DNA from 4 places in the Rhodococcus cercidiphylli genome. Region 2 is predicted to be linked to each of the others. Evidence: predicted binding sites of a transcription regulator. Region 2 holds the regulator's gene; each other region holds the start of a gene.
What was found. Region 2 encodes LexA, which represses DNA repair genes until DNA is damaged. Its sites were predicted from a motif close to CGAACANNTGTTCG; they were not measured.
Positions count from the first base shown of each region.

Region 1: a site for LexA is predicted at 3,953-3,966, ahead of R3P95_RS03980 (error-prone DNA polymerase). Genes of this name have one in related genera too.
Region 3: a site for LexA is predicted at 2,956-2,969, ahead of R3P95_RS13930 (SAV_6107 family HEPN domain-containing protein). Genes of this name have one in related genera too.
Region 4: a site for LexA is predicted at 3,402-3,415, ahead of R3P95_RS12675 (HNH endonuclease signature motif containing protein). Genes of this name have one in related genera too.

Region 1 covers NZ_JAWLKE010000002.1:45,576-53,202, reverse strand. The annotation lists gene R3P95_RS03990 (SDR family oxidoreductase) at 1-1,710, opposite strand, end outside; gene R3P95_RS03985 (MMPL family transporter) at 1,745-3,874, opposite strand; gene R3P95_RS03980 (error-prone DNA polymerase) at 3,999-7,274, shown strand; gene R3P95_RS03975 (siderophore ABC transporter substrate-binding protein) at 7,352-7,627, shown strand, end outside.
Region 2 covers NZ_JAWLKE010000001.1:478,193-485,819, forward strand. The annotation lists gene ptsP (phosphoenolpyruvate--protein phosphotransferase) at 1-84, shown strand, start outside; gene R3P95_RS02310 (uracil-xanthine permease family protein) at 107-1,378, shown strand; gene R3P95_RS02315 (acyl-CoA dehydrogenase family protein) at 1,528-2,670, shown strand; gene lexA (transcriptional repressor LexA) at 2,746-3,429, opposite strand; gene R3P95_RS02325 (hypothetical protein) at 3,815-4,228, shown strand; gene nrdR (transcriptional regulator NrdR) at 4,329-4,793, shown strand; gene hrpA (ATP-dependent RNA helicase HrpA) at 4,806-7,627, opposite strand, start outside.
Region 3 covers NZ_JAWLKE010000005.1:154,141-161,767, forward strand. The annotation lists gene rsmH (16S rRNA (cytosine(1402)-N(4))-methyltransferase RsmH) at 1-536, opposite strand, end outside; gene mraZ (division/cell wall cluster transcriptional repressor MraZ) at 757-1,188, opposite strand; gene R3P95_RS13925 (DUF3040 domain-containing protein) at 1,699-2,136, opposite strand; gene R3P95_RS13930 (SAV_6107 family HEPN domain-containing protein) at 2,364-2,819, opposite strand; gene R3P95_RS13935 (GNAT family N-acetyltransferase) at 3,016-3,633, shown strand; gene R3P95_RS13940 (phytoene desaturase family protein) at 3,638-5,245, shown strand; gene R3P95_RS13945 (carotenoid biosynthesis protein) at 5,242-6,084, shown strand; gene R3P95_RS13950 (LppM family (lipo)protein) at 6,112-6,867, shown strand; gene R3P95_RS13955 (glycosyltransferase) at 6,864-7,627, shown strand, end outside.
Region 4 covers NZ_JAWLKE010000004.1:449,887-457,513, forward strand. The annotation lists gene R3P95_RS12645 (O-acetylhomoserine aminocarboxypropyltransferase/cysteine synthase family protein) at 1-277, shown strand, start outside; gene R3P95_RS12650 (CoA-binding protein) at 274-759, shown strand; gene R3P95_RS12655 (SDR family NAD(P)-dependent oxidoreductase) at 764-1,570, opposite strand; gene R3P95_RS12660 (TetR/AcrR family transcriptional regulator) at 1,587-2,171, shown strand; gene R3P95_RS12665 (DUF1810 domain-containing protein) at 2,182-2,613, shown strand; gene R3P95_RS12670 (6,7-dimethyl-8-ribityllumazine synthase) at 2,624-3,079, shown strand; gene R3P95_RS12675 (HNH endonuclease signature motif containing protein) at 3,430-4,860, shown strand; gene dapD (2,3,4,5-tetrahydropyridine-2,6-dicarboxylate N-succinyltransferase) at 4,946-5,899, opposite strand; gene R3P95_RS12685 (hypothetical protein) at 6,111-6,254, shown strand; gene R3P95_RS12690 (SMP-30/gluconolactonase/LRE family protein) at 6,301-7,245, shown strand; gene dapE (succinyl-diaminopimelate desuccinylase) at 7,257-7,627, shown strand, end outside.

The sequences.
Region 1 (7,627 bases), on a different contig from region 2:
GGCCTTCTCCGGTGAGAACACCGGGCCGACGTTCTTGTCGCCCGTCGGGGTGATCATCGGAGTGTCCACCAGCGGCATGTGGATCGTGGTGTACGTGATTCCGTCCGAGAGTGTTTCTGCCGCAGCAACATCGGTGAACCCGTCGAGCGCTGCCTTGCTGGCGACATAGGCGGAGAACCGTGGGGGGTGTCCCAGGACGGCAGCGCTGGAGATGTTGACCACGTGCCCGAACTGACGTTCACGCATGTGTGGCAGCAGCGCCAGCACCAACCGAATTGCCCCGAAGTAGTTGACGGCCATGGTGCGCTCGTAATCGTGCAACCGATCGGTGGACCGATAGAGCGAGCGGCGGATGGATCGCCCGGCATTGTTGACCAGCATGTCGACATGACCGTGTTCGCTCAGAACGGTTTTCACGGTGTGCTCGACCGACTCGCTGTCGGTCACGTCGCACGGGTAACCGTATGCAGTGCCACCTGATTCGCGAATTCTTTCGACCACTTCGTCGAGTTGATCCTGCCCGCGTGCGAGAAGAATGACCACTGCGCCCTTGCGTGCGGCCGCCTCGGCACTGGCCCGGCCGATGCCGGAGGAGCCGCCGGTGATGATGATGTGACGACCGAACAGTGGCCCGCGCGGATCGTTTCGGCGATTGCGCTTGGGGTCGAAGTTCTCCCGCCAGTAGGTCCACACGCGATCGGCGTACGTGCGCAGTGGAGGCGGTGCAATCGAGCTGCCCTGCAATGCTTTCTGTGTCGCTGCCGACTCGAACACCGTGGGCAGGGTCAAGTGCTCGAGCATCACCGGAGGTACGCCGAGATCACGGAGGGCGGCGTCGCGTTGCTTGCGTACGGCTCGGTACTTGGGGGAGACGACCGGAGCGACCAGTGCACCCGGTACGTCGACGATCTTCGCTCGCGATCCGGCTGCCGACGAAAATGCGGAATACACCTCGGCCATGGATTGCGGACTCGTGTTCACCAGATGGAACACGCTGCCGGAAGAAGTGTTTCGATGTACGAGCTCGACGATGGCGTCGGCGACGTAATCGACCGGAACGAGGTTGGTGGAGCCCATCTTCGGCACCGTGATCGGTATGGCAGAAGGCAGCTTGGCAAGTTCGGCGAAGAACGGGAAGAAGTAGTACGGGCCGTCCACTTTGTCGATCGCACCGGTCTCCGAGTGGCCGATGATCGCGGCGGGCCGGTAGACCCGCCAGTCCACAGCGCTGTCTCGCACCAGCTTCTCGGACTCGAATTTGGTGCGGTGATATGCCGTCGGAAAGGCTTGACCGAGGTCGAAGTCGTTCTCCGAGAACGTTCCTCGGTGATCGCCCGCGACGGCGATCGACGAGATGTGGTGCAGGCGAGCCCCCGTCTTCTCGGCGAGACGAATCACCGAGGCCGTTCCGGCGACGTTGGTCGGGGTCTGCTCGTCGCCCGCGGTCAGATCGTAGACGGCTCCGAGATGGAGGATGTGGTCGATGTCGGAAGGCACGTCTCGGAGTCCGAGCGCCGGCTCGGTGAGGTCGCCGACCAGCGGGTGAATTCGGTCGCCGCCGTCGAGGTGCTGTGCCAGTCGCTCGAGCCGCGCCACCGAACTCGGACGCACCAGCACGTGGATTGCCGCGAGTGCATCGCGGTCGAGCAATCGGGGCAGCACGTTCTTCCCGAGAAACCCGGTACCGCCGGTTACGATGAAGTTCGCCATGCGAGCCGACCCTACTCCGAAGTAAGTTCCGGTGCTAGTGCCCGATACCGGCTTTTTCGTGCACTTTCTTCATCCAGGCGGGTGCCCACCAATTGGCCTCGCCCATGAGTTTGACCAAGGACGGAACCAGCAACATACGGATGATCGTCGCGTCGATGATCAGAGCCAGAATGACTCCGACGCCGAGGAACTTCATGATCGACAGACCCGAGATGGTGAAGGCACCGGTGACGACGATCAGAATCAACGCCGCCGCAGTGACGATGCGTCCGGTGCGTTGGGCACCGAAGATCACCGCTTCCTCGGTAGTCGCTCCCGCCGCGCGGGCCTCGACCATGCGCGACATCAGGAACACCTCGTAGTCGGTCGACAAGCCGAAGATGACCGCGAGGATGAGAACGACGAACGTCGACTCGAGCGGTCCTGGGGTGACGCCGAGCAGGGAGGCTCCGTGGCCCTCTTGGAACACCCACGTGAGTGCGCCGAAGGTTGCGCCCAGGCTCAGTCCGGCCATCAGTACGGCCTTGACGGGCAGCACGATCGAGCCGAACGCGAGGAACAGCAACACCAGCGTCGAGACGACCATGATGGCGATCATCACCGGTAGCCACTTTGCGATTGCAGCATTGCCGTCGTCGACGTTGGCTCGTCCACCGCCGACGAGGATCTCGGTGCCGTCGGGAGGGGCAATCGAGCGCAGTGCAGACACTGCCTCGGATTGAGATTCGGCCTCGGTCAGGCCGCCGGTCGGCTCGCTGTAGGACGCCTGAAGTGTCACGAAATCGTCTTTGGAGCCCAGGAATTCGGCGCGAGCGATACCCGGTGTGGATTCCACAGCCGAGGTGAGGGATGCGATGGGTGCGCCCTGAGGCTTGACGCCGTCCAGGCCGCGAAGAACCACGGTGGCACCCTCGCCGGTGGATTCGAAGTCGGTGCCGAGCGTCTCGAACGCCATGCGCGCAGGATTGTCCTTCGGCAGCGCCGTGTAGTCGACCTCGCCGAGTGAGACTTTCAGGATCGGGGTGGCGATGATCAGCAACCCGGCGACGATGACGGCCGCGACGATTCCCGGATGCTTCATCACGCGGGTGACGACGCCGCCCCAGAACTTGTGTGCCCGTGCATCGCTGCGATCGGACGCGGTACGCGACCACGTCCAGGAGTTGATGCGGGGGCCGAGAATCGCGAGCAGTGCCGGAATCACCGTCAGGGACAGGACGGCCGCGCTCGCCACCGCCGCCATGGCCCCGAACCCGAGGGATCGGATCACCGCCTGCGGGAAGACGAGCATGCCCGCGAATGCGCAGATCAGCAGCAGTCCGGAGAAGACGACGGTCTTGCCTGCGGTGGACACCGTGCGGACGGTCGCGTCGAACGGCGTCGACCCGCCGCGTAGTTCCTCGCGGAATCTGCTGACGATGAACAGTCCGTAGTCGATGGCAAGGCCGAGCCCCAGTAGCGACGCGACATTGATGGAGAACGAGCTGACTTCGGTGAACTCGGTGAGCACCCGCAGGATGGCCAGTGAACTGAGCACGCTGAGGATGCCGACGAACACCGGGACCGCTGCGGCGACGACGCCGCCGAAGATGAATATCAGCAGCAGCAATGTGATGGGAACAGCGATGATCTCGGAGCGGACGAGGTCGCGTTCGAGGGTTTCGCTGAGCGATACCCCGACCACCGACGCGCCGGCGAACTGCGATTCGATGCCGGGTACTTCGAGCTGGGGCGGCAGGTCGCCGAAGGTGTTGAACGTGACGCCCGAGTTCGCCCCGAGGGACACCGTCGCCAAGGCCTTGGTTCTGTCTTTCGAGATCAGAAATTCTCTGCTGACCGGGTCTGCGGTCCAGTACGAGTTGACGTTGCCGAGGGTGTATCGACTCGTGAACTCGTCGATCGTCGCTTGCACTCGGGGGCCGATGTCGTCGATCGTCTCGCCCTCGGGTGCGGTGTAGATCGCCACGATGTCGGGAGTCGGTTGGCCGATGCCCTGTAGGAGCCGTGCCACCTCGGACGATTCGCTGCCGGCGTCTGCGTAGCCGCCCTCACTCAGTTTCGAGAAGACGCTCAGTCCCAACACCCCGCCGACTGTGACGACGGCGACGACGACAGCCAGCACCCATCGTTTGTGCGATACGACGAACGAGGCCCAACGGGTCACGACGGTGCTCCGGCTCTGTGGAAGGGGTCAGTGGCGACTCGACTGTAGTTGATCGTGTCGGACCCCCGTGCTCTCATTAGAACAAGTGTTCGATACAACGGCGATGCGGTGAGGGGAGGGCTCGATGGGATGGAACGACGGACCACCCACGTGGTCGGAGATGGAGCGCGTCCTGTCCGGACGTCCCAAGCCGGCGGCCGAGGGCGACGGCGGCGACAGCCCGGCTTGGTCGCGAAAGAGGGACGTCTACGACCGCACCATCGACAAGCCCGTGCTGTCCACGACGCCGTATGCAGAATTGCATGCGCACTCGGCGTTCAGCTTTCTCGACGGTGCCTCGCAGCCCGAGGAGATGGTCGAGGAGGCGGTACGCCTGGGCCTCGAGTCCATCGCCATCACCGATCACGACGGTTTCTACGGGGTCGTGCGCTTCGCCGAGGCAGCCAGAGCTCTCGGCATCGGAACCGTGTTCGGTGCCGAACTCTCACTGGACACGCATCGATCCCGAGCCGGGGAGACCGATCCCGACGGCACTCATCTACTGGTGCTCGCTCGCGGCCAGGAGGGGTATCGCCGGCTCTCGCGTCGGATCGCGGCCGCACACCTGGCCGGCGGAGTCAAAGGCAAGCCGCAGTACGACATCGACGAACTCACCGAATCGGCGGGCGGGCACTGGCAGATTCTCACCGGTTGCCGAAAGGGTCATGTTCGGCAGGCGCTCTCGCGCGGTGGTCCGGAGGCGGCCGAGTCCGCGCTGCGCACTCTCGTCGACCGCTTCGGGGCCGATCGCGTCACCGTCGAACTCACCCGGCACGGAATTGCCGACGACGACGAGCGCAACGATGCGCTGGCGATGCTGGCTCGAAAGTACGGTCTTCCGACGATCGCGACCACGGCCGCGCACTACGCCAGTCCGCGCAGCAGGAGATTGGCCATGGCGATGGCCGCTGTGCGCGCTCGGAGCAGTTTGGACGAGGCTGCCGGTTGGTTGGCACCGACCGGCGGCGGACATCTACGGTCCGGAGCGGAGATGGCGGAACTGTTCGAGCACTATCCGGGCGCGGTGCGCGGTGCCGTCGAGCTCGGTCGTGAGTGTTCGTTCGATCTGAAGCTGATCGCGCCACGCCTCCCGCCCTTCGAGGTGCCCGACGGGTACACCGAGATCAGCTATCTGCGTCGACTCACGTTCGAGGGGGCCGCCCGTCGGTACGGCTCGCAGTCGGCGAACCCGGCGGCCTATTCGCAGCTGGAGTACGAGCTCGACATCATCGAGAGGCTCGAATTCCCCGGCTATTTCCTGGTGGTCCACGACATCGTCCACTTCTGCAAGACACACGACATCCTCTGTCAGGGAAGAGGTTCGGCGGCCAACTCGGCTGTCTGCTTCGCGATCGGCATCACCAACGTCGACCCGGTGGCGAACAAGCTGCTGTTCGAGCGGTTCCTCGCACCCGAGCGCGACGGGCCACCGGACATCGACATCGACATCGAATCCGATCGTCGAGAAGAGGCGATCCAACACGTCTACGCCAAGTACGGCCGCACTCATGCCGCTCAGGTGGCCAACGTCATCACCTACCGCGGCAAGTCGTCCGTGCGAGACATGGCCCGTGCGCTGGGCTTCTCACAAGGGCAGCAGGACGCATGGAGCAAGCAGATCACCCGCTGGTCCGGAATCGGTGATCAGGAGGGCGACGGTATTCCCGAATCGGTTCTCGAACTCGCGCGGCAGGTCGAGGGCTTCCCGCGGCACCTCGGCATTCACTCCGGTGGCATGGTGATCTGCGATCGGCCGATCGCGGACGTCTGCCCGGTGGAATGGGCGACGATGGAGAATCGCAGTGTGCTCCAGTGGGACAAGGACGACTGTGCCGCAGTGGGTTTGGTGAAGTTCGACATGCTCGGGCTCGGCATGCTCTCGGCGCTGCACTACATGATGGACCTGATCGCCGAGCACAAGGGCATCAATATCGAACTCGCCTCGATCGACCTGTCCGAGCCTGCGGTGTACGAGATGCTCCAGCGAGCCGATTCGGTCGGGGTGTTCCAGGTCGAGTCTCGCGCGCAGATGGCCACTCTGCCGCGGCTCAAGCCGCGGAACTTCTACGATCTGGTGGTCGAGGTCGCGCTGATCCGTCCCGGTCCGATCCAGGGTGGTTCGGTGCACCCGTACATCAAGCGCCGCAACGGACTCGAGCCGGTGATCTTCGAGCATCCGTCGCTGAAGAAGGCACTCGATCGAACACTCGGAGTGCCGCTGTTCCAGGAACAGCTGATGCAGATGGCCATCGACGTCGCCGGCTTCAGTGCCGCCGACGCCGATCAACTGCGCCGTGCGATGGGGTCGAAGCGATCACCGGAGAAGATGGAACTGCTGCGTGGGCGGTTCTACGACGGGATGCGCGATCTTCACGGCATCACCGGCGCGGCGGCAGACCGAATCTACGAAAAGCTGTCTGCATTCGCCAATTTCGGCTTCCCCGAAAGCCATTCGCAGAGTTTCGCCTCACTGGTGTTCTACTCCTCGTGGTTCAAGCTGCACCACCCGGCGGCATTCTGTGCCGGCCTGCTGCGCGCTCAACCGATGGGTTTCTACTCGCCGCAATCCCTGGTCGCCGACGCCAGGCGGCACGGTGTGCTCGTCCACGGTGCAGACGTGAACGCCAGTCTCGGCCATGCGAATCTCGAGGCGAACGGCCTCGAGATTCGCATGGGGTTGGCCGATGTGAAGTTCATCGGGACCGCAGTGGCCCAGAAGATCGTCGACGCGCGAGACGCACACGGGCTCTACACCTCGTTCCTGGACCTGACCGGACGCGTCGAACTGTCGGTGGCGCAGGCGGAATCGCTGGCAACGGCAGGTGCACTCGGGTGCTTCGGCATCACTCGCCGAGAGGCACTGTGGGCTGCGGGTGCAGCGGCGGGGGAGCGTCCGGGACTGCTCCCTGGCATCGGAGCGTCGACGAAAGCGCCTGCGCTACCGGGAATGTCGGATCTCGATCTGGCCTCGGCCGACGTCTGGGCAACCGGTGTGTCACCGAATTCCTATCCCACGCAGTTCTTTCGAGATCGGCTCGATTCGCTCGGCGTGATTCCCGCGAACCGGCTGCTGCAGATTCCGGACGGAGACCGAGTGCTGGTCGGCGGAGCGGTGACGCATCGCCAGCGGCCGGCAACTGCCGGAGGCGTCACGTTCATCAACCTCGAGGACGAGACCGGGATGGTCAACGTGGTGTGCTCGGTCGGGTTGTGGGCCAAGTACCGCAAGCTGGCGATCACGGCTCCGGCGTTGCTGATTCGGGGAAAGGTGCAGAACGCCGAGGGGGCGGTGACCGTGGTGGCCGACCATCTGCAACTGATGGATCTCCGAGTCGCATCCAGATCCAGGGACTTTCGCTGACACTCGAGCTAAAATTTGCATAGCCTTGCCTAAGTGCTACTTTACTGCTCAACCAAAGTTCCAGTAAAGATCGAGCAATGGAGTACACCGAAGTGAGAACGTTCCGCGTCCCCCACCTGCTTGTCGCAGCCGCCGCGACCTCGCTGCTCGTGCTCGGTGCGTGCAGCACCGACTCGGCCACAGGTGAGTCGACCGACGCAGCAACCGTCACCATCGAGACGAACAACGGCAGCATGGAGGTTCCCGCGAATCCTGTGCGCGTGGCAGCACTGGACAACACCTCGTTCGAGACGCTTCGGGCGTTCGGTATCGAGCCGGTCGCTCTGCCCAAACCCATCATGCCGTCGACGGGC
Region 2 (7,627 bases):
CAGTGCAAGGAAGCGGCCGCGGCCGCCCTGAAAACGGACAGCACCGCCGCTGCCCGCGAGGCAGTGAGCGCGATTCTCGGCTGATCCAATAGTGTTGCCTTCCATCATGAGAACTCTCGGTTGGACGCTGCACGGAAACGGAAAGACCGTCGACGCCGGGGCGGTGGTCTCGCCCGATGAGCGATTGACGTGGCCCCGTACCATCGGTATCGGAATGCAGCATGTGGTCGCGATGTTCGGCGCGACCCTGTTGGTTCCGACGATCACCGGATTTCCGGTGTCGACGACACTGCTGTTCTCGGGCATAGGGACGGCGCTGTTCCTGGTCATCACCCGAGGCCGGGTGCCCAGCTACCTGGGTTCCTCCTTCGCGTTTCTGGCCCCGCTCGGTGCCACCCAAGCCGACGGACCTGCCGCCCAGCTCGGAGCCGTGCTGTGTGTGGGCGTCGTACTGGCAGCGGTGGGCTTCGTGGTGAAGTTCGCAGGGCAGCGGGTACTCGACGCGGCGATGCCGCCCGTCGTGACCGGTGCCGTCGTGGTACTCATCGGGCTGAACCTGGCACCGGCCGCCACCACGTCGTTCGAGGCACAGCCGCTGATCGCAGCCATCACCCTGGTCGCGATTCTGTTGGCGACAGCGGTAGGACCTGGCCTGATCGGGCGACTGGGAATCCTGCTCGGCGTCGTCGTGGGTTGGGTGTTCGCCGCAGTCACCGGAGGGATCGCGCAACCGCGGCTCGACGCATTGAGCGCTGCGAGCTGGATCGGTCTGCCCGAGTTTCGTGGACCGTCGTTCGAGCTGTCGGTGATCCTCGTGGCGCTGCCGGTGGTGATCGTCCTGGTCGCCGAGAACGTGGGGCACGTCAAAGCCGTCGCCGCGATGACCGGCAAGAACCTCGACGATGTGGCCGGCGACGCCTTGATCGCCGACGGGCTGGCGACCACGCTGGCCGGAGCGGGCGGCGGTTCGGGAACCACCACCTACGCGGAGAACATCGGCGTCATGGCGGCCACTCGTGTCTACTCGACCGCCGCGTACTGGGTCGCATCGATCACCGCGACGGTGCTCGCGTTCTCGCCCAAGTTCGGTGCACTGATCTTCACCGTGCCCGACGGGGTCATCGGCGGCGCAACCCTGGTTCTGTACGGCCTCATCGGGCTGCTGGGCGTACGCATCTGGACCGACGCCAAGGTCGACTTCACCGATCCGGTCAATCTCATGGTCGTCGCTGCAGCGCTCGTCGCCGGAATCGGTGACCTGACGCTGTCCGTCGGATCGGTCGAGCTCGGCGGTATCGCGTGGGGTTCCGTCGGCATCCTTCTCGGGTACCCGATCGTCTCGGCGCTCGCGAGAAGGGCGGGCAAACGCGCACGGTAGCGGGGTCGGTCACGAATCGCGCGCGTTTTGGTCATCGACCTCCGTGACGTCCCGAACGTACTGTTGGAGCGTGATGTCAGTCGTACCGACGACCGCGAATGACACCGTTCACAGGTCGATGTCGGTATGCACCGAACAAGGAGATCTGCGTGGAACGCACACTTTTCGAGCCCGAGCACGAGTTGTTCCGGGAGTCGTACCGGAAATTTCTCGATCAGCACGTAGCGCCGAACCATGCGAAGTGGGAAGAGCAGAACATCGTCGACCGCGACGTCTGGGTCGAGGCCGGTAAGCAGGGCTTCCTCGGAACGGCAGCGCCCGAGGAATTCGGTGGCGGCGGAGTCAAGGACTTCCGCTACAACGCCATCGTCACCGAGGAAACCACCCGCGGCGGATACAGCGGTATCGGCTTCACCCTGCACAACGACGTCGTCGCGCCGTATTTCATCGACCTTGCCAACGACGAGCAGAAGCAGCGCTGGCTCCCCGGATTCTGCTCCGGCGAACTGATCACCGCGATCGCGATGACCGAGCCCGGCACCGGAAGCGACCTGCAGGGCATCAAGACCAAGGCTGTCCGTGACGGCGACGACTGGGTGCTCAACGGCTCGAAGACGTTCATCACCAACGGAATCAACGCCGACCTGATCATCGTCGTGGCCTGCACCGACCCCGAGAAGGGCGCACAGGGCTTCAGCCTGCTGGTCGTCGAACGCGACATGCCCGGATTCGAGCGCGGCCGCAACCTCGACAAGATCGGCATGAAGGCTCAGGACACCGCCGAACTCAGCTTCACCGACGTGCGCGTGCCCGCCGCCAACCTGCTGGGCGAGGAAGGCATGGGCTTCATCTACCTCATGCAGAATCTGCCCCAGGAACGCCTGTCGATCGCCGTCGTCGCGGCCGCCGCGATGGAATCCGCGCTCGAGATGACGATCCAGTACTGCCGCGACCGTAAGGCCTTCGGAAAGTCGATCGGCAAGTTCCAGAACACCCGATTCGTGTTGGCGGAGTTGGCCACCGAGACCACCGCCACCCGCATCATGGTGGACAAGTTCATCGAACTGCTCAACGAAGACAAGCTGACCGTCCAAGAAGCTGCCATGGCGAAATGGTGGACCACCGAGAACCAGGTCAAACTGATCGACCGGTGCCTGCAGTTGCACGGTGGCTACGGCTACATGAAGGAATACCCGATCGCCAAGGCGTACATGGACTCCCGTGTGCAGACCATCTACGGCGGCACCACCGAGATCATGAAGGAGATCATCGGCCGCGGATTGAATCTGTGATCCGCTGATCCGAAGAACGCGAAGGGCCGCAGCACATGTGCTGCGGCCCTTCGCATGTCACTGCCGTGACGATCTCTACAGCTTGCGCATCACGGTCACGACCTTGCCGAGGATCGCGGCGTTGTTGCCCGGAATGGGCTCGAACAGCGGATTGTGCGGCAGCAGCCACACCTCGCCCTTGGACCGCTTGAACGTCTTGACGGTGGCCTCCCCGTCGATCATCGCAGCGACGATGTCACCGTTGTCGGCCACGGACTGCTGACGAACCACCACCCAGTCGCCGTCGCAGATGGCCGCGTCGATCATCGACTCGCCGACCACTTTCAGCAGAAACAGAGAGCCCTGACCGACCAGCTCGCGGGGGAGCGGGAACACGTCCTCGACGGCCTCTTCGGCCAGGATCGGACCGCCGGCGGCGATCCGGCCCAGCACCGGCACGAACGTCGGGGTCGGCAACCGATCCTGTTCCTCGGACGCGGGCGAACCGTCGACCGCGGCGGCAGCCTGGTCGGCCTGCACCTCGTCGAGACCCCGGACGTCGACGGCACGGGGACGGTTGGCGTCGCGCCGGAGGAAGCCCTTGCGCTCGAGGGTGCGCAGCTGGTGAGCAACGGAAGAGGTCGATGTCAGACCGACCGCATCGCCGATCTCGCGGATGCTGGGCGGGTAGCCGCGCTCGGTGACCGACGCGCGAATGACCTCGAGTACCTTCCGCTGCCGCTCGGTCAGACCCGCACTGATGTCGGTGCCGACCTCCATGGCCTTTGACGTGGGTTCCGCAGCCGACTTTCCTGCTGCGGCCTTGGTGGCGGTGGCCTTGGCTCCGGTCGTCCTGGAACCCGTCGTCGTGGAACGCGTGGTCGACCTCGTCGAGGTCTCGTCCTTCATGCTGTCGGCCTCCTGCTGGTGTCCTGGGATCCGGTCTGCGGGGTAGGTCTGCGCGGACTGGAGTTGATGGTGTCGACTCGTGTGGCGTGTGGTTTCTGACACGAATCTAGCGTGTATCAGCTGTTGAATCAAACATCTGTTCGACTCGTGTCGCGTTTTCTGCAGACTTTGTCGGAGGCTCGTGATAGAACTTCGAACAAGCGTCCATCGAACGCCTGATCGAACAATCGATCCAACGAGCGAAGTCGAGGTTCCGATGACCATCATCACCGATCGCCCCACCGCCGCCGGTGTCCGTGCCCGGTCGACCGTCGTCGAGCGTCGTCGCCGGGCCCGTCCCGTTCTGCGGAGTCCCCTCGGGATGCACGGTGTCACCACGGTGCCCCGTACGCAGAGCGCACCGTGCGTTCCGGTCCTCGACCCGTCGTGGACCGACGTCACCGATCGTGAGGAGGCCGATCGCGAGTTCGACGCGACCTCCGCGCACTTCGCGAGCCAGCCGGTTCGACTGCGATCGCTGGTGTTGTGGATGCTCGCAGTGGTCGTCGTGGCCGGTGGTCTGATCGGCATCGCGAACCTGCGAGCCGTCGCACCCGATGCAGGTGTGCAGCCGGCCGGTGTGGTCGAAGTGCACGACGGAGCTCTCGTCGAGTACACGACCGGCAGATGACCACCGCCCCCGTCGGGTTCGAGAAGGCTGAGTATCCTCGGTGGACTGCCCCGATGTGCGTGCTCGTCGTCGGAGCATCGGCTACGACGGAGGGTCCCTCATGCATTGCCCGTTCTGCAGGCATCCCGACTCACGCGTGGTCGACTCGCGTGAGATGGACGAGGGACAGGCAATCCGGCGGCGTCGCTCCTGCCCGGAGTGCGGTCGTCGTTTCACGACCGTCGAGGCAGCAGTGCTTGCAGTCGTGAAGCGCAGCGGCGTGACCGAGCCGTTCAGCCGCGAGAAGGTCGTCAAGGGAGTTCGACGCGCGTGCCAGGGCAGAGATGTCGACAACGATGCGCTCAACCTGCTGGCACAGCAGGTCGAGGACGCAATCCGTGCAGCGGGATCAGCGGAGATCCCCAGCAACGAGGTGGGATTGGCCATTCTCGGTCCGCTCCGTGATCTGGACGAAGTGGCGTACCTGCGCTTCGCTTCCGTGTACCGCTCGTTCAGTTCGGCCGAGGACTTCGAGAAGGAAATCCACGAACTGCGTAAGCACCGCGAGTCCGCCGACATCGACTGACAGTTCCGCCCGTCAGCGGCTCTGGTCCGAGATCGCCTTCTCGATACGCTTCTCGGAGACCGGATACGCCGTACGAATCCCTTGGGCGAACAGTCCCACGCGCAGCTCCTCGATCATCCAGAACAACTCCTGCACCCCGGAACTGTTCTTTCTGCTCTCCGGAAGCGAATCCAGCAGTCGTCCGTACGACGCGTACACCCGATCGAGTACATCCATCGCCGCCGCGTCACGGCCTGCGCTGCTCGGCAGAGTGGCCAACCGCTTCGTCGCCGCCGCGAGATAGCGCGGCAGGTCCGCCAATCTGCGAGAACCGAACTCGGTGACGAATCCGCGAAAGATCAAGCCGTCGAGCTGCTCCCGAACATCGTCTGCCGGCTCACCCGAGGCTGATTGCAGTTGCGCCGACAAAGCCAGGGCAGCGGTCAGCACAGGACGAACCAGGGCGAGGACCGCGGCGGTACGCTGCGGGACCTCCGCGTGCACGAGCGCCCTGAGCTTGTCGAAAGCCTCGGGATCTCGTACCGGTCCACCGTGCGCGTCCATTGCTTCCTCGACCGCGAGAACCCGGCATTCCTCGAGCAGTGCATCGACTCCGCCGTACGGATTCTGGCCGAGGGCAAGCCGTTCCGCCGTCGGTAATCCGGCCAACAGTGCTTTGGTGCCCTTCGGCGCAGTCGACAGCAGCAGAGCCCTGGTTCCGGAACGCATCGCTGCCCGCTGCTGAGCAGGGGTGCTCAGGACTCGAACCGCCACGCCCGGTCCTTCCGGCACCAAAGCCGGATAGCCGGTGACCTTCTGGCCTCCCACATCTCGGGTGACGGTCGACTCCAACCGTCCCAGCGTGCTCGAGGTCCACGCCAGCGAGGGCGCACGCTCGGCGTCGCCCACCGCGCTGGCCACCTGGCGGCCGACCTCACCGGACAAACCGGTACGCAGAGCGGTCAGATCCTTGTTGCTGCCCAACACCTTTCCGGACGGGTCGACGGCCGCGAACGTCATTCTCAGGTGCTCGGGGAGTGCCGCAACATCGAAGTCCTTCGCCGTGATGTGGCACTGGGCCGCCCGCGAGAGCTCACGGGCCAATGCCGTCACCAACGTTTCGGCGCGGGGCCGCATGACCGCCAATGCCGCGGCTGCGAAGTCGGGGGCCGGCACGACATTGCGGCGCAACGCTTTCGGAAGCGTCTTGATCAGTGCGGCCACCAACTCGCCGCGCATCCCAGGGACCAGCCAGTCGAAGCCCACCGGCTGTACCTGAGCGAGCAGAGCGATCGGAATTCGTGCGGTGACTCCGTCGGCCGCCGTGCCCGGCTCGAACTGGTAGGTCAGCGGAAACTGGATCTCGCCCTGTCGCCATGCGTCGGGATACGCGCCGGTCAGTACCGAGGCCGCGTCGGAGTTGACGACCGTGTCGGTGGTGAAGTCGAGCAGGGCCGGATCCTGCCTGCGGGCCTTCTTCCACCAGGTGTCGAAGTGTCGTGCCGAGACCGCCTCCGGGGCGATACGGGCGTCGTAGAAGTCGAACAGAGCGTCGTCGTCGACGACGATGTCGCGCCGTCGGGCGCGATGTTCGAGTTCACCCACGTCGTCGAGCAGCGCCCTGTTCTTGTGGAAGAACGCGTGCTGGGTCTTCCATTCGCCCTCTACCAGCGCATGTCTGATGAACAGCTCTCGGGACGCCTCGGGGTCGATACGGTGATAGTTCACCGGACGTTGCGTCACCAACGGAATGCCGTACAGCGTCACCCGCTCGTAGGCCATCGCGGATTCACGCTTGATCGACCAATGCGGTTCCGAGTACGTCCGCTTGACCAGGTGCGGTGCGAGTCGCTCGGCCCATTCCGGTTCGATGCGGGCGGCCATGCGGCCCCACAGGCGTCCGGTCTCGACCAGTTCGGCGGCCATGACCCACCGCGGGGGCTTCTTGAACAGACCCGAACCCGGGAAGATCGCGAAGTGAGCTCCGCGCGCGCCGAGGAACTCGCGTTTGTCCCCCTCCCTGAGCCCGACGTGCGAGAGCAGTCCGGACAGCAGCGACTGATGCAGGGCGGTCTCGGTGGAATCGGCGTCGGGCACCGTCCACCCGAGCCCGCGGGTGATCTGACGCAGTTGGCCGTGCAGATCCTGCCACTCACGAATACGTAGGTAGTGCAGGAACTCTGTTCGGCACATGCGTCGGAACTGGTTGGAGGACAATTCGTTTCGCTGCTCGCGCAGATATGTCCACAGTTTCACGTACGCCAGGAAGTCGGAGTTCTCGACTGCGAAGCGTGCATGCTTCTCGTCCGCTGCCTGCTGATGCTCGGCGGGCCGCTCGCGAACGTCCTGAATCGACAGGGCCGCCACGACCACCAACGCGTCGCGAAGAGAGCCGTTGCCGTTGGCCTCGACGAGCATCCGAGCCATCCGAGGATCGACCGGCAGTGCCGAGAGTTCCCGGCCGATCGGGGTCAGCTCTGCAGTGCCGTCCTTGGTGGCCGGCTTCAGCGCCCCGAGTTCCTCGAGCAGTCCGATTCCGTCCCTGATACTGCGCGGATCGGGCGGTTCGACGAACGGGAACGCGTCGATCTTGCCCAGCCCGAGTGCAGTCATCTGCAGGATGACCGACGCCAGGTTGGTGCGCAGTATCTCCGGCTCGGTGAACTGTGAACGCGACTCGAAATCCTCTTCGGAATACAGCCGGATGCAGATGCCGTCGGCGACGCGGCCACAGCGGCCGGCCCGCTGCCGCGCCGACGCCTGGGAGATCGGCTCGATGGGGAGTCGTTGCACCTTGGTGCGCAACGAATATCGCGAGATTCGAGCGGTACCGGGGTCGACCACGTAGCGGATGC
Region 3 (7,627 bases), on a different contig from region 2:
ACCCGTGCGATGTCGCCGTGCGAGTACGTGTTGAGGACGTCTGCGGCGGTGATTCCCACGGTCGGATTCATTCGCATGTCGAGTGGGGCGTCCACGGAGTAGGCGAATCCGCGATCGGACTCGTCCAACTGCATGGACGACACTCCGAGGTCGAACAGAATCGCGTGAACGGAGCCGACAGCAGGCAGACCGGCCTCGTCGAGGGCTTCGGCGATGCCGTCGTAGGTCGTGTGCACCAACGTGATTCGATCGGTGAATGGAGCCAAGCGGGCTCCGGCCAGCTCGAGCGCATCGGGATCCCGGTCGAGTCCGATGAGGTGCAGGTGCGGACAGGTCCGCAGGAAATGCTCGGCGTGACCGCCGAGGCCGAGCGTTGCGTCGATCATGACGCGAGTACCGCCGGTGGAGCCGAGTGCGGGTCCGAGCAGTTCGTCGGCTCGTTCGAGTCGAACCGGAACGTGGAGCGGGCCGGCGGATCGACGGTGGGTTCGGTCGGCGGACGACTCGATGTCGTCCGGTCCGGTGCCCTCCGTCATGGTTCCTCCCGGTCGCGCGTACGTACTTCTCGCCCGGGTCCGGGCCGTGCGGGTCGCCCACCGAAGCCGACGCGAATGCATCGAGGTCCCTGTCCGATAGGGAACCTGGCGTTGGGGAAGAACGTCAGGGTCCTGATCTGCGAAACCTGGCGTTGGGGAAGAACGTCAGGGTTCTGATCGGGCAGAGGCCTCGCTGCACTCGCAGGCGACCTGGTTCGGGCTACAAGATCCCTCCGAGGGACTCGTCGAAAGCGTCGGAGAAATCCTGTTCGTTCTCAGCGGAGTAGCGCGCCCACGCTTCGTCGTTCCAGATCTCGATGAAGTCCATCGAACCGATCACCACGCAGTTTCGTTCGAGCCCCGCGTACCGGCGATGCTCGGGACTGATGGTGATTCGACCCTGTCCGTCCGGCCGCTGTTCGTCGGTTCCCGAGAAGAACTGGCGAACGTAAGCACGGGCTTTGGGGTTGGCACGAGAAGCCGCCGTCAATTTCCGAGAGCGCTCTGCGAAATCGGCCGCGGTGTAGACAGCGAGGCTGAAATCCTGCCCCTTGCTCACCATGACCCCTCCTGCAAGCGCGTCCCGAAACTTGGCCGGCAACGTGAGTCGACCCTTGTCGTCGAGCTTCGGCGTGTAGGTACCGAGAAACACTCGCCACCTCCAGCCTCGACTCTCCGCTGCGGACCACTTTACCCCACTCTCCCCCACTTCGAACCATCCGAAGCCGGAAAACTTTGGCGAAAGTGACATTCATGCAGCTCAGCATGCACAAGATCGGCGGCATCGGCAGCGATGCCGCGGGTGATATCGCCGGTTCGATTCGGGAGCGACAGCCCTCGGGTCCGTCACTGAAGCCGCCTGACCAGCACCTCGACGTCGGGTGTGGCGGATGGACGCAGATCTCTGCCCTTCAGTGGGGCCTCGGTGGGGAGAAGTGGGGAATGTGGGTGAAAGTGGGGAGTGTCGGGGAGGGATCCCAGAATTCCCGTGCGCGGGAGTGTTCGAGCCGGCCCTCGACGCGGAGCGGAGGGCTGCAGGCAATTCTGCGGCGTCTGTTCGCGGGCAGAAAACGACAACAGCACCTCACCCGAGGGTGAGATGCTGTTCTACGTCGACGCGTGAAGTTGTGGAGACGAGTCGGTTCGATGGAACCCGGTCGATTCAGTCCTGCTCGAACCTCTTACGGAACCGATCTTCCATGCGAGAGGTGAAGCTGCCGCCCTTGCGACCACCCTTCGATTTCTGCCCGGTAGAACGCCCGGACGTCTCGGCAGCATCGTTGGCTGTGCTGCTTTCGTCCTGCGACGCTGCGGCTCCCTTGCTGGAACCGCCGAACAGGAACAGTGCCCCGGCACCGAACATCAACAAAAAGCCGATGAGACTGACGACGAGAAAAGCCAAACTGTTCGTCGACAATGCAACACCGGCGACGAGCAACACGAGTCCCACTACGAACAGCGCGGCAGCCTGAAAGCGCCTCCTGCTCGACGCCGCGCGTACGCGACCGCCCCTCACATGAGACGCGAATTTGGGATCCTCGGCGTAGAGAGCGCTCTCGATCTGATCGAGCATGCGCTGCTCGTGCTCGGAGAGTGGCACGGTACCTCCCCCTGCACAGATATTGAAGGTCATTTCGGTTACGAAACGACGGGAAGCTGACCTTGGCGGCTACCTGTTGTCGATGATACGAGCTGAATCGGCCGCTTACCACCTACTCGGTCGATGTGTTCCTGAGAAACACCGAAGTTTTCGAGACGCACGTCCCGAAAACTCCGTGCGAACACCGCATGACGTGGCGATTGTCGCCTGACGTCCAGCTGTGTGAGCTACGCCGACAAGGGTGCGGTCATCGGGTCGACGGACGCGAAACGCCCCTGCCCGCCGAGTCGATCCTCGACGGAGTTCAGAAAACGACCGACGTGCCGCTGGAAATCGTCGGCGTCGAGATCGTCGATCGTGCTCGACGCACCGGCCTCGACTGCAGCCCGGGTGGCCGAGAAGGACGCGAAGTAGTCGGCCCAGACAGCGAGGTCCGGTGCCGCCTTCGCCATCAACACCCACGCACTGCGTGAACGAGGACGCGCTCCGATCGAGTTCGGCAACGACGCGAGCACCGCTGCCGCGCCTTTCAGTGCGGCGGCGTAGCTGCCGAGAAATCGATCTCCGGCATTGCTCTCCCCGATGGACTCGGACAGCAGAGCATCCGCTCGACCCAACAGAACCTGAGCCTGACGCGACACCGGCGACCGCACTCCGGCATCGAATGCCTTCGTGATCGTCATACTCGAACACCTCCAGTTCGAATCTCCGGCGCGCACCTGGCGCGGCCGGAACCGTGGCGAAGCCTTACAGTCGAACTCCGGAGAATCCGACTCGAGGATCCGAGCCGGAACCACCGGCGCACTCGGCCCCGATTGTCGAACACCCGTTCGACACATTCAATATAGCTGTGCCCACCGACAAGTTTCCGAAGAAAGGTTGAGAACAGTCGTCACCGATGCGCAGACAACGCCGTACCTGGTCGATCTGACGCCCCCGGAATTCCGCCAGCGGCTGTTCGAGGCACTGTCCATCTACGTCGAGGCCATGGGCTATCCGCGTGGAACCGAACAGAGCAGAGCACCGATGTGGAGCGAACATCTGCACCGGCCGGGCTGGCGAGCAGTCGGTGCACTGCTCCCGAACACCGACCCGACACAACCCGATTCCCTGGTCGCCGTCGCATACGGCTACAACGGTGCCGCGCACCAGTGGTGGCATCAACAGGTTCGCGACGGTTTGCGACGCACGGGGCATTCCCCACAGAACGTCGAGGCCACGCTCGACGACTACTTCGAGCTCACCGAGTTGCACGTCCTGCCGAGCGCTCAGGGGCACGGCCTCGGCGGACGACTGTGCAGCCGTCTGCTCGACGGCGTTTCCGCGCAGAACGTGATGTTGTCCACACCCGAGGTCTCGGAGGAGGACAATCGAGCCTGGCGGTTGTACCGGCGGCTCGGCTTCGCGGACGTACTACGCGACTTCACGTTCGCCGGTGACCGACGCCCCTTCGCGGTCCTGGGCCGCCGGTTGCCTCTCGACGGGCCAGTAGCCTGAAGGTGTGATCGATGCTGTGGTGGTGGGCTCCGGCCACAATGCCCTGACCTCTGCCTGTTACCTGACCGACGCCGGCATGTCGGTCGAGGTTCTCGAGCGCGACTCCGTCGCCGGTGGCGCGGTATCGACGGTGGAACGCTTTCCCGGCCACCGTGTGGACCGTGGTTCGTCGGCGCACATCATGATTCGTCACACCGGCATCATCGAGGAGCTCGGACTCGCCGACTTCGGTCTGCGCTACATCGACTGCGATCCCTGGGCGTTCGCGCCTGGGGCCGTCGGCACCGACGAACGCGGCATCGTGTTCCACCGCGATCTCGACCGAACCTGCGACTCCATCGCCGCTGCCTGCGGCACAGCCGACGCACGCGCCTACCGCACCTTCGTCTCCGTCTGGGGTCCCCGCAGCGAACGCACCATGCGTGCGTTCGGCGGACCACCAACCGGGGCGAAACTGCTCCGATCCTTCTGGGGCCTCGGCGCGCCCGACGGCGGCAGCATGCTCTCGCGGGAATTCCTCGCCACCGGCGATTCCCTGCTGGACGAGATGTTCTCGAGCGAACGCCTCAAGGCCGCACTCGCGTGGTTCGGCGCACAGTCGGGTCCGCCGATGTCCGAGCCGGGTACCGCACCGATGGTCGGCTTCGCTGCCCTCATGCACACCCTTCCGCCGGGCCGCGCCGTCGGCGGTAGCGGCGCGCTGACCGAGGCGATGATCTCTCGGCTACAGCGCGACGGTGCCGTACTGACGCTCGGCGACGCCGTGACCTCGCTCGTACGCCGCCCACACGGCTGGACCACCAGGACCGCGTCGGGACGGGAGGTCGACAGCCGCATCGTCGTGGCCGGTTGCCACATCGTGACCACCCTCGACCTGCTGGCCGCCGGCGGCCACGATTCGGCGCAGCTCGCGCGGTGGCGCAGCACCATTCGGGTGGGGCCCGGGATCGGTACCGCGGTCAGACTGGCCACCGACGCCCTTCCGGCGTTCCCGAGCGCGGACCGGATCGAGGACGGCACCCACGGTCTGGCGCTGCTGGTACGCGACCGCAGCCAACTGCGGTTGGCACACGGGCACGCGCTGGCGGGCGATCTGCCGCCCACCCCGGCTGTGCTGGGGATGTCCTTCAGCGCGCTCGATCCCACCATCGCGCCGCCGGGACAGCACCAGATCTCTCTGTGGTCGCAGTGGCATCCCCACACCCTCGCCGACGGCAGACAGTGGCGATCGGATGTTCCCGGCGAGCGATCGTTGGCCGAGTACGAGGCGGATCGGATCGTGGCCGAATTGGACCGATACGCACCCGGTTTCGCGGGATCGGTGCTGGATCGGTTCGTTCAGTCGCCGCCCGACATCGAGCGGGAGCTCGGTCTGGTCGGAGGCAACATCATGCACCTGGACATGTCGTTGGACCAGATGATGATGTGGCGACCTCATCCTCAACTGGCCGGACATCGGGTCCCCGGTGCAGACGGGCTCTATCTCACCGGCGCATCGACCCATCCCGGCGGAGGGGTCACAGCGGCCAGTGGTCGCTCGGCGGCGCGGATCGCGATCGCCGACGCCCGCGCCGCCCGCCGTCGCACGTTCTTCGGAAGGAAACGGGTATGAAGGTTGCGCCGATCGTCGTGGCTGCCGCTGCCGTGGGCTGCCAGATCCTCTACCCCTTGGTGTCGGGATCGACCAGAGACGTGGTGACGGTGGCGGTGGTGGCCCTGCTCGCGCTTGCGTCGATCCTGCACGCGGCACTCAATCGCGGCGTCGTGTGGGCCACCATTCTCGTCGTCGTGACCGCAGGTACCGGATTCGCGTCCGAACTCGTCGGCACGGCAACCGGCATCCCGTTCGGCGAATACTTCTACGCGCAGAATCGATTGGGCCCGAGCCTGTTCGAGGTGCCTGTCGTGGTTCCCCTGGCGTGGACGGCCGGGTTCTACCCGATCTGGTGTGCAGTGACCTTCGTCGTTCGCCGTCTCGATACGACGCAGGTACGCGCCACCGCCCTCCGAATCGTGGCGGTCGCGGTGGGAATGGTCGGTTGGGACCTGTATCTCGATCCACAGATGGTCACCGACGGACAGTGGACCTGGACCGCCGGATCCGCCGGACTGCCCGGGGTGCCGTCGATTCCGCTCACCAACTACCTCGGCTGGCTGGTGGTGGCCACCCTGATGGCTGCGGTGATGGAATCGCTCGACCGCGCCGTCGGTCGCCCACAACCATCCGACGACGCGGTGCCCATCGGGTTGTTCCTGTGGACGTGGCTGGGGTCGGCGCTCGCGCACGCGGTGTTCCTCGACGGTCCGGAACTCCGATACTCGGCGGTGTACGGGTTCGTCGTCATGGGCCTCGTCGGCATCCCCCTGTTGTGGATTGCCCGTCGCGACCGACCACTCGGGGCCGGACCGCGTGCGGCCGTCGATCGCTCCGGTACCGACACGCCTCGCTGACAACCCCTGCCGACTGACATCACCTCGATGTCCTGGCACGATGTCGCTGTGCAGTCGACATCGCGAACATCTCATCGAACCCACCGCCGCCGTGTTCTCTCGGTGGTCGCGCTGGCGCTGCTGGTCGCGCCGATGCTGGCCGGTTGTCTGCGTGTGCAGGTCACGATGGGCGTGTCGGCCAACGACCGCGTCGCGGGTCAGATCGTGGCTGCCAGCGTGCCGACATCGGACTCCGACACCGGCCCGGAACTGGTGGTGCCCTCCTCGATCGAGGACAAGGTTCGCGTCGAGCCGTACAACCAGGACGGATACGTCGGGTCGCAGGCCATCTTCGACGATCTGTCGTTCGGCGACGTGCAGACCCTCGGCTCGATCTTCCAGAACGCGGCCGGATCGTTCCAGCTGACGCTGCAGCGCTCGGGTGACACCGTCACTCTGGCAGGCAACGCCGATCTGTCCTCCGTTCCGGTGCAGGGCTCGGACGTACAGTTCACCATCGCGTTCCCGGCCCGCATCGGCACCACCAACGGCACCCGCGAGAGCGACAACTCGATCTCGTGGAAGTTGCCTGCGGGCGAGGTCACCTCGCTGCGCGCCGAGGTCAACTATCCCGATCCCAACACCCGCAGCTTCGCCGGCTGGGCCGGCATCGTGGGCGGCGTGACCGTCGGCGTCGCGGCCATCGTCGGGGCCATGGCCTGGGTGTCGCGCAACCCACCGCTACGGGGCCGCGGGTCGCGCAACACCGACTCCGGAAGCTCCACCGACAGAACGTCTGTGTGAGAGCCCGCCTGCTCGCGCGCACAACGGCGACGGCAAGCGTCCTCGCGACAGCGTCGGCCGCGGTCTCCGTGTTCAACTCTCGATTCATGCCGAGCCTGCGCTCCCCGGACCACGACGTCACCGAGCGCGTCGTCGTCTGCATTCCCGCCCGCAACGAGGTTTCGACGCTGCCTGCGCTGATCGGCGACCTCACGCGGCAACGATCGTGCACAGACCTGCGCGTGATCGTCCTCGACGACGATTCGACCGACGGAACGGCGTCCGCTGCCCGTGCGGCTGCGGACGGTGACCCGAGGATTCGCGTCGCGACCTCCGGTGTCGCTCCCCCGGCCGGCTGGACCGGCAAGGCCGCAGCGTGCGCCGAGCTCGCCAGACTGGCCGACGAGGACGACCCGATGACGTCGCTGATCGTGTTCGTCGATGCCGATGTGCGACTCGAACCGGAGGCGGTGGCGGCAGCGGCCCGGGTACTGCGACGGCGCGGTGCCTCCCTGCTGTGCCCGTGGCCGGAGCAACTCGCCGAGAGCACCGTCGAGCGACTCGTCCAGCCCCTGCTCGCGTGGTCGTGGATGTCCACGCTTCCGGTACCTCTGGGCAACGCCACTCTCGCACCGTCGATGGCGGTCGCGTGCGGGCAGTTCATGGCCTTCGACGCCGCCGCCTATCGCGCCATCGGTGGCCACGGATGCGTGGCGGCGAGCGCAACCGAGGACCTGGATCTGGCACGCGCTCTGCGTCGACGAGGATTCTCGACGGCGGT
Region 4 (7,627 bases), on a different contig from region 2:
GGTGTTCGCTTTCGGAATCGACGGTGGCCGCGAGACCGGACAGGCGTTCGTCGAAAGCGTCCAGGTCGCCAGCCACGTCGCCAACATCGGTGACGTGCGCACCCTCGTGATCCACCCGGGCAGCACCACGCACCGACAACTGACCGACGAGCAACTCCGCGGAGCAGGTGTTGATCCGGAGTTGATTCGGATCAGCGTCGGCCTCGAAGATGTCGAGGACATTCTGTGGGACCTGGATCAGGCCCTGACACTGGCAACAGGAAGGGCGCGGTCATGAGCGAACGCACCTGGCAGGGCCCGTCCGCCCAGGAACGGCAGCGCATTCTGCGGGAGACCAAGACGGTGGCGATCGTCGGAGCGTCCAAGAATCCCTCGCGGGCAAGCTACTTCGTCAACCGATACCTCTCGTCGACGAGCAACTACGAGATCTTTCTGGTGAACCCGACGGTCACCGACATCGAAGGAACGACGGTCTACCCCACACTCGCCGACCTACCGAAGCCGCCGGATCTGGTCGACGTGTTCCGCAAGTACGACGACCTTCCTGAAGTGCTTTCGGAAACCATTGCAGCGCAGGCGAAGACGATCTGGCTTCAATTGGGGCTGTGGCACGAGCAGGTGGCCCATGACGGCGAGGCAGCGGGATTGAACGTCGTCATGGATCGGTGCCTGAAGATCGAACACGCCCGATTCCACGGGGGATTGCACCTGGCCGGATTCGATACGGGAGTGATCGATTCGCGTCGTACCCGCGGTTAGAGGTTCACGCCTTCAGTAGGCGACCACTGATCACGGTGGCCAGTGCACGTGGAGCCAAACGGACACTGCCGGCGCTGATCTTGTTGGACAGGCCGGACACGATGCTGGCGGGGGTGCGGCGAGAGTCCAACGCGCGCAGAGCCGTCGCGACCACTTGCTCGGAGGTCTGGAAGTTGCCCACCGCGGCGTCCTCGGATCCGACGACGTCGAAGAACTCGGTGCGGGTAGGGCCGGGGGAGAGCGCGAGAATCTTCAGCGGCGAGGCGCGGTGCTCGAAGGCAAGCGCTTCGGTGAAGTTCAGGACGAATGCCTTTGTTGCGCCGTAGACGGCCATGTTGGGTGTGGGTTGGTACGCGGCGGTACTCGCGACGTTGATCAGTGCGCCGGTGAGGCCCGGCAGAAAGGCGAGCGTCAGATCGACCAGGGCGCTTACGTTCAGTGCGATCTCGGCGGCGACGCGTGCGGGGTCCTCGTCGGCGAACTTCCCGTGCGTGCCGAAGCCTGCGTTGTTGATCAGGGTGGTGGGGGTGATTCCCTTGTCCGCCAATGTGGTTCGAAGGGTTTCGCCGATGCCGGGGACGCCCAGATCCATGGCTACGACGGTGGCCGTCACCCCGTGATCGGTTTCGATGCGCCGCGCCAGGGTGTTCAACCGATCTGCGCGTCGCGCCACGAGGACGACGTTCTCGCCGCGTGCGGCGAAGCGGGTGGCGAATTCCTCGCCGAGGCCCGAACTTGCTCCGGTGATGAGCGTTGTGGAAGTCACGGCTGCCAATGTAGGCAGTGTCAGCATTGTTGTCAACGCCAACATCGCCTAGGGTGAGGTCATGGCAACGCAGCGCTACCACCATGGCGACCTGCGTGCGGTGTTGCTCGACGAGGCCGAACGGAGCATCGCGCACGGCGGGGTCGACGCGTTGTCGCTTCGGCAGCTGGCCAGAGACGTCGGAGTCAGTCACGGTGCCCCGGCGCGCCACTTCCGTGACAAGCAAGCGTTGCTGGATGCATTGGCGCTGCACGGTTTCGAGGAATTGAACCGCCGGATGGTCGCAGCGGCAACGGGACCCGGTGAGCTGATGGCCAGGTTCCGTGGCGTCGCCCGTGCCTACCTCGGATTCGCCGTCGAACACCCGGAGTTGCTGGATGTCATGTACAGCACCAAGCATCACCCCGACGCCAGTGAGAAGCTGAAAAGCGTTGCGCACGAAAGTATGACCGCCACCGAGACATTGCTCAGCGAGGCCATCGCAGCCGGTGTGATCACCGAGGCTCCACCCGAGATACTCGCGCGCGTCGCGTTCGCGAGCGTGCACGGGCTCGCGATGCTGGCCACCGGCGACCTGCTCGACGGCGTCCCGACCGAGGATCTGCTCGACGCCACCGTGGACACGCTGCTGCGCGGGTTCACCTAAGTTGAACGACATGACCGAATACGACCTGCAGCGCTTCGTCGATGCTCAGGACCCCGTCTGGACCGCGGTGACGAAGGAACTGAAAGCCGGACGAAAGCAGACGCACTGGATGTGGTTCGTGTTCCCACAGTTGGCAGGACTGGGGCGCAGTGCGACCGCCCAACACTTCGGCATCGCCGATCTGACCGAGGCGGAGCTGTACCTGTCCCACGAAGTACTGGGTCCTCGCCTGAAGAAGGCGGCCCGGCTTGTGGTGGCTGTCGAGGGGCGGACGGTCGACGAGATCTTCGGTTATCCCGACAACCTGAAGCTGCATTCGTCCATGACGCTTTTCGCCGAAGCTACCAAGGGTCCGTCCGTATTCGGCGAAGTGTTGCAGAAGTATTTCGCCGGTGAATTCGATGGCCCGACACTCGACTTGCTCGACGAGCGATACCGCTAGCATCGCACCCATGACCACTCCACTCGCCGGATCCATTGCCTTCGTCCACGCCAGCTGGCACCTGGACATCGTCGATCGTGCGCGAGTGGGATTCGCCGCCGAACTGGAGAAGCTCGGACAGGCCGAGACGACGCTCGACGTGTTCGAGGTGCCAGGGGCCTTCGAGATCCCACTGCATGCACAGCGGTTGGCCAAGACGGGCAAGTACGTCGCAATCGTCGCCGCTGCGCTGGTGGTCGACGGCGGAATCTACCGACACGATTTCGTCGAAACAGCGGTCATCGACGGCCTGATGCGAGTGCAGTTGGACACCGACGTGCCGGTGTTCTCGGTGGTGCTGACGCCACACCACTTCCACGAACACGCCGACCACACAGCCTTCTTCACCGCGCACCTGGAGAAGAAGGGTGCCGAGGCTGCACGCGCAGTGGTGAAGACTCTGGCGTCGCTGGGGACCATCGGCTGACGCTGGTCCGAGCCTCCGATATCGATCGCGACGGAAGGCCGGTTCGACGCCGACTGGGAGGCCAGCGGGTTCGAGTTACGGGAAGTTGCACCCGAGACCTTCCTGCTGACGTACACCCTGCTGCTCGACGACCGGCTCACCCGCAGGGTCACGGTGTGGCAGCGAAGTAACGATGCTTGGAAGATTCTCTACCACCAAGGAACTGTGGTGTTCGACCGCGAATCGTGAAGAATGAGTCGGCTCCTATCACACGCCACCGGCAATTTTGATTCTCGAATCCTTATGCAGGGCAATAGTTTTCGATTGCACTATGGTTGTACATAGAACACCTGTTCGATACACTTGCTTTCATGACCACGGAGATCTGGCAACTGAGCGAGAGTGAACTCCTCGCCGACGCCGCCGCGGTCTCCCACCGAATCCAGTTGCTCGAGGCCAGGCGGATCGCTCTCGTCGCCGAGATCGACACCCGCGTCTCACGGGAGAAACTGGGCTTCCCCGGACCCGCCGGATGGCTGACCTCCACCACCCTGCTCTCACCGTCCAAGGCCACCAAGATCGTCGCCCTCGCCCGCGGCATGGCTGCGTTTCCCGACATCGCCGACGCCGTGAACACCGGTGTCATGTCCGTCGATCACGCCGCCCTGATCCTCACCTTCGCCGAAACCCCACCGAAGGATCTCCCGGAAGAGGGTCGCAATATGGCCCGCGCCGCCTTGATCAAATCTGCGACAGGACCCGACGCACGCACCGGCCGGATCCGAGCAGCGATCACCAGACTCGAAGACAGCTTCGGCACCAAGAAACCACCCGCCGAGAACACCGACCGCAACGAACTCTTCGCCTCCACAACCCTCAACGGGCGGCTGGTGCTCAAAGGAGACTTCGATGCTGTCACCGGCGAGAAACTGCTCACTGCCCTCTCCCCGTTGACCGAACCCCACCCCGCCGCCGACGGCACCGGGACACTCAAAATCACAGACGACCGCAGCCCCGCCAAGCGCAGAGCCGACGCCTTCGGACACATCCTCGACCACTACCTCGCCTCGAGCGATCGGCCCATCGAAGGCGGAGAGCGCCCGCACCTGAACCTGCACATCCGGTTACAGGACCTCACCGACCTCCAGAACTGCGGAGGCGAAGACGACATCACCGACGACGAAACCTCACGCGCAGCAACAGAATCCGACACCGACACAGCCGATCCCGTCGACATCAACACCGGTGGCCCCATCGACACTGACGCAGCCACCGAACCGGACAACGAAAACGGCAATGGCGGTCGCGGTGAAGGCGGAGTCGCAGCTGATCGTGGCGCGTATCGGGACTTGTTCGGCGACGGCACCTCGGTGGGGTGGCTGCCGTGGATGGGGCCGCTCTCCCGCAACACCTCCCGCCAGTTGGCGTGTGATTGTGTCCTGACCGCGATCGTGATGGACGAGAACGGCAACCCGTTGAACCTCGCCCGCACCGCCCGTACCGTCACCGCGAAACAACGCAGAGCTCTCACCGCCCGCGATCACGGCTGCGCCTTCCCCGGCTGCGGAAAACCCGCCGCCTGGACCGAAGGACACCACATCTGGCACTGGGGCGACGGCGGCCCCACCGACATGAACAACCTGGTTCTGCTGTGCGGGTTCCACCACCGCCTCATGCACCACTCCGATTGGGAAGTGTTCATCGGCACCGACAACCACCCCTGGTTCGTACCGCCGGCAACCGTCGACCCCTACCGGCAACCCAGGCCATCCCACGCCCGAGCAGGCCCCCACATCGCGTGAGCGTCAGGAAAGACTCCAGCCCCGCACCGAGAACACGGTGCGGGGCTGGATGAGATTGTTCGACAGGCCGATTCGAGTGGAGCGGCTAGTCGTTGGCGTGCAATGCCGCGTTCAGTTCGACACCGGTGCCCTTCCACGGCACCACCTCGACAGCACCCGACAGTGAGTTGCGACGGAACAGCAGGTTCGACTTGCCGGACAACGTGGCAGCCTTCACCACTGTCCCATCCGGACCGCTCACTTTCGTGCCGGCGGTGATGTAGAGCCCGGCCTCGACGACGCAGTCGTCACCGAGCGAGATGCCGAGCCCGGAGTTTGCGCCCAACAGGCAGCTGTTACCGACGGAGATGACGTTCTTGCCGCCACCGGAGAGTGTGCCCATGATCGACGCACCGCCACCCACGTCGGAGCCGTCGCCCACCACGACACCCGCGGAGATGCGTCCCTCGACCATCGAGTTGCCGAGCGTGCCGGCGTTGAAGTTGACGAAGCCCTCGTGCATGACCGTCGTCCCGCTGGCCAGGTGCGCGCCGAGACGAACGCGGTCGGCGTCGGCGATACGAACTCCGGTGGGAACGACGTAATCGACCAGGCGTGGGAACTTGTCGACTCCGTACACGGTCACCGGACCGCGGGCGCGCAGCTTTGCGCGCACCGTCTCGAAACCGTCCACGGCAGCAGGCCCGAAGTTGGTCCACACCACGTTGGCCAGCAGACCGAACACTCCGTCGAGGTTCTGCCCGTGCGGCTGAATCAACCGGTGCGAGAGCAGATGCAGTCGAAGATACGCATCGTGGGCGTCGATCGGGGCGTCGTCGAGCGAGGCGATGCTGGTGCGCACTGCGACTACCTCGACGCCGCGCGCCTCGTCCGGTCCGACGAGAGCGGCCAGCTCCTCGGGGACGTCCGAACCCTCGAGCCGGGTGGTGCCGGTCTCGAAGCCCGACCCGAGCTCCGGGCTCGGAAACCAGGTGTCGAGAACAACGCCCGATGTCGTGATGTTGGCGATTCCTACTGCTGATGCTCCATGTGCGCTCACGGGACGAAGAATACGCGGTGGGCCGAATGCGGTGGGCTCGGCAACCGGCTCCGGTCGGCGACTGTTCTGCACACGGTCTCGGGCGTGCAGATTGCGGGAACACCTCGATTCGGGTGCTGCGTCGGTTCGTTATCGGTTCGACTGCCGAGCGTGATCGCATCGGGATGCATGCCGACGAATCGGCCGCGGGGGAGCTGACAGAGTGTGTCCGGTGATCACTCGTACCGCCTCCCGTAGCCGTGGCGCGACCTCGGTGATGGCGGGCAGTGTGTCCTTCACCGGGTTGGTGACAACCCTGGCGACGACGATCGTGCTCGGAGTCGCACTGGGTTTGGTTGTCACAGGCGCGTGGTAGACATCGTCATCGGCTGACAGGGGGTCGCCGAGGCTGGGGGAGAGTCATGAATTCGAGCAAGTCCGCGCGCGTACGTTCGATCGTCACGGCTATTGCTGCCGCTGTGGTGGTGTCGGGCGGCGTCGCCCTAGGCTCCGGCACCGCAGCCGCAGATCCCGATTGCGCCGGAGCAGGCGGGCCGTCGGCAGTGGTCGCACGAATCCCGGGGTCAGCTCTGGAAGGACTGGCAGTCGACGCGTCGGGCCGCGCCTACGTCACCGACATCGTCTCCGGCCGGGTGTACCGCATCGACGCGCCAGGACAGGCCGCGTATCCCATCGCGACGGTCCCCAGCGGTGGCGGCGGCGCTCTGGCCTGGATGCCCGACGGCACCCTGCTGGTCGGCTACGGAGCCGATCCTCGCGTCTTCGTCGGAGACATCGTCAGGGCCGCGGGGATCGTTCGACTCGACGTCGACACTCTCACCGTCACTCCGTTCGCGACCGGTCTGAGCGCGGCCAACGGCCTTGCCGTTGCCGCCGACGGAACGGTGTACGCCACCAACGACTTCGGCTCGCTGATCGGCCGGATCGGCCCCGACGGTTCGGTCGACCCGGCGTGGGCGAGCTTCCCCAGTGCCAACGGCGCGGTACTCGACGCCGCCGATCGGTACCTGTACGTCTCGCGGACTTTCGTGAACCCGGGCGTCAGCAGGATCCCGATCGCCGACCCCTCGGCACCGGAAAGTGTTCTCGACCTGTCGGGGCTCGACAGTTTCGCGGCTCCGGACGGGCTCACCCTCGACGATGCCGGACGCCCGGCGGTGCCGCTCAACGCAGGCGGCTCCGTCGTCCGCATCGATGCGCCGGGGGCGACATGTGTCATCGGCACCGGTACGCGGTTGACGAGCGTCGTGGCCTACGGGCGTTCCGACCAGGGCTTCTCGAGCGGAAGATTGTTCGGTGCCGGCTTCGACGGCGTGGTCCGCGAGATTCCGGGATCCACGGCCTAGAGTTTTCTCCCGTGACGCTCGAACTGCATGCCGACCCGATAGACCTCACCGCGGCGCTGGTGGACATCCCCAGTGTCAGTGAGGACGAATCGCGCATCGCAGACGAGGTGGAGCAAGCGCTTCGCGAGCAGACGACGGGCTTCGAGATCATCCGCAGCGGCAACGCCGTGCTCGCCCGAACCAACCGCGGACTGGCATCGAGGGTGATGCTCGCGGGTCATCTCGACACGGTTCCCATCGCGGACAACGTGCCGTCGCGACGCGAGCACGACAGCGCCGAGGGCGACATTCTGCACGGGTGCGGAACCGTCGACATGAAGTCGGGTGACGCGGTGTTCCTGCACCTCGCCGCCACGATCGACAACCCTGCGCACGATCTGAC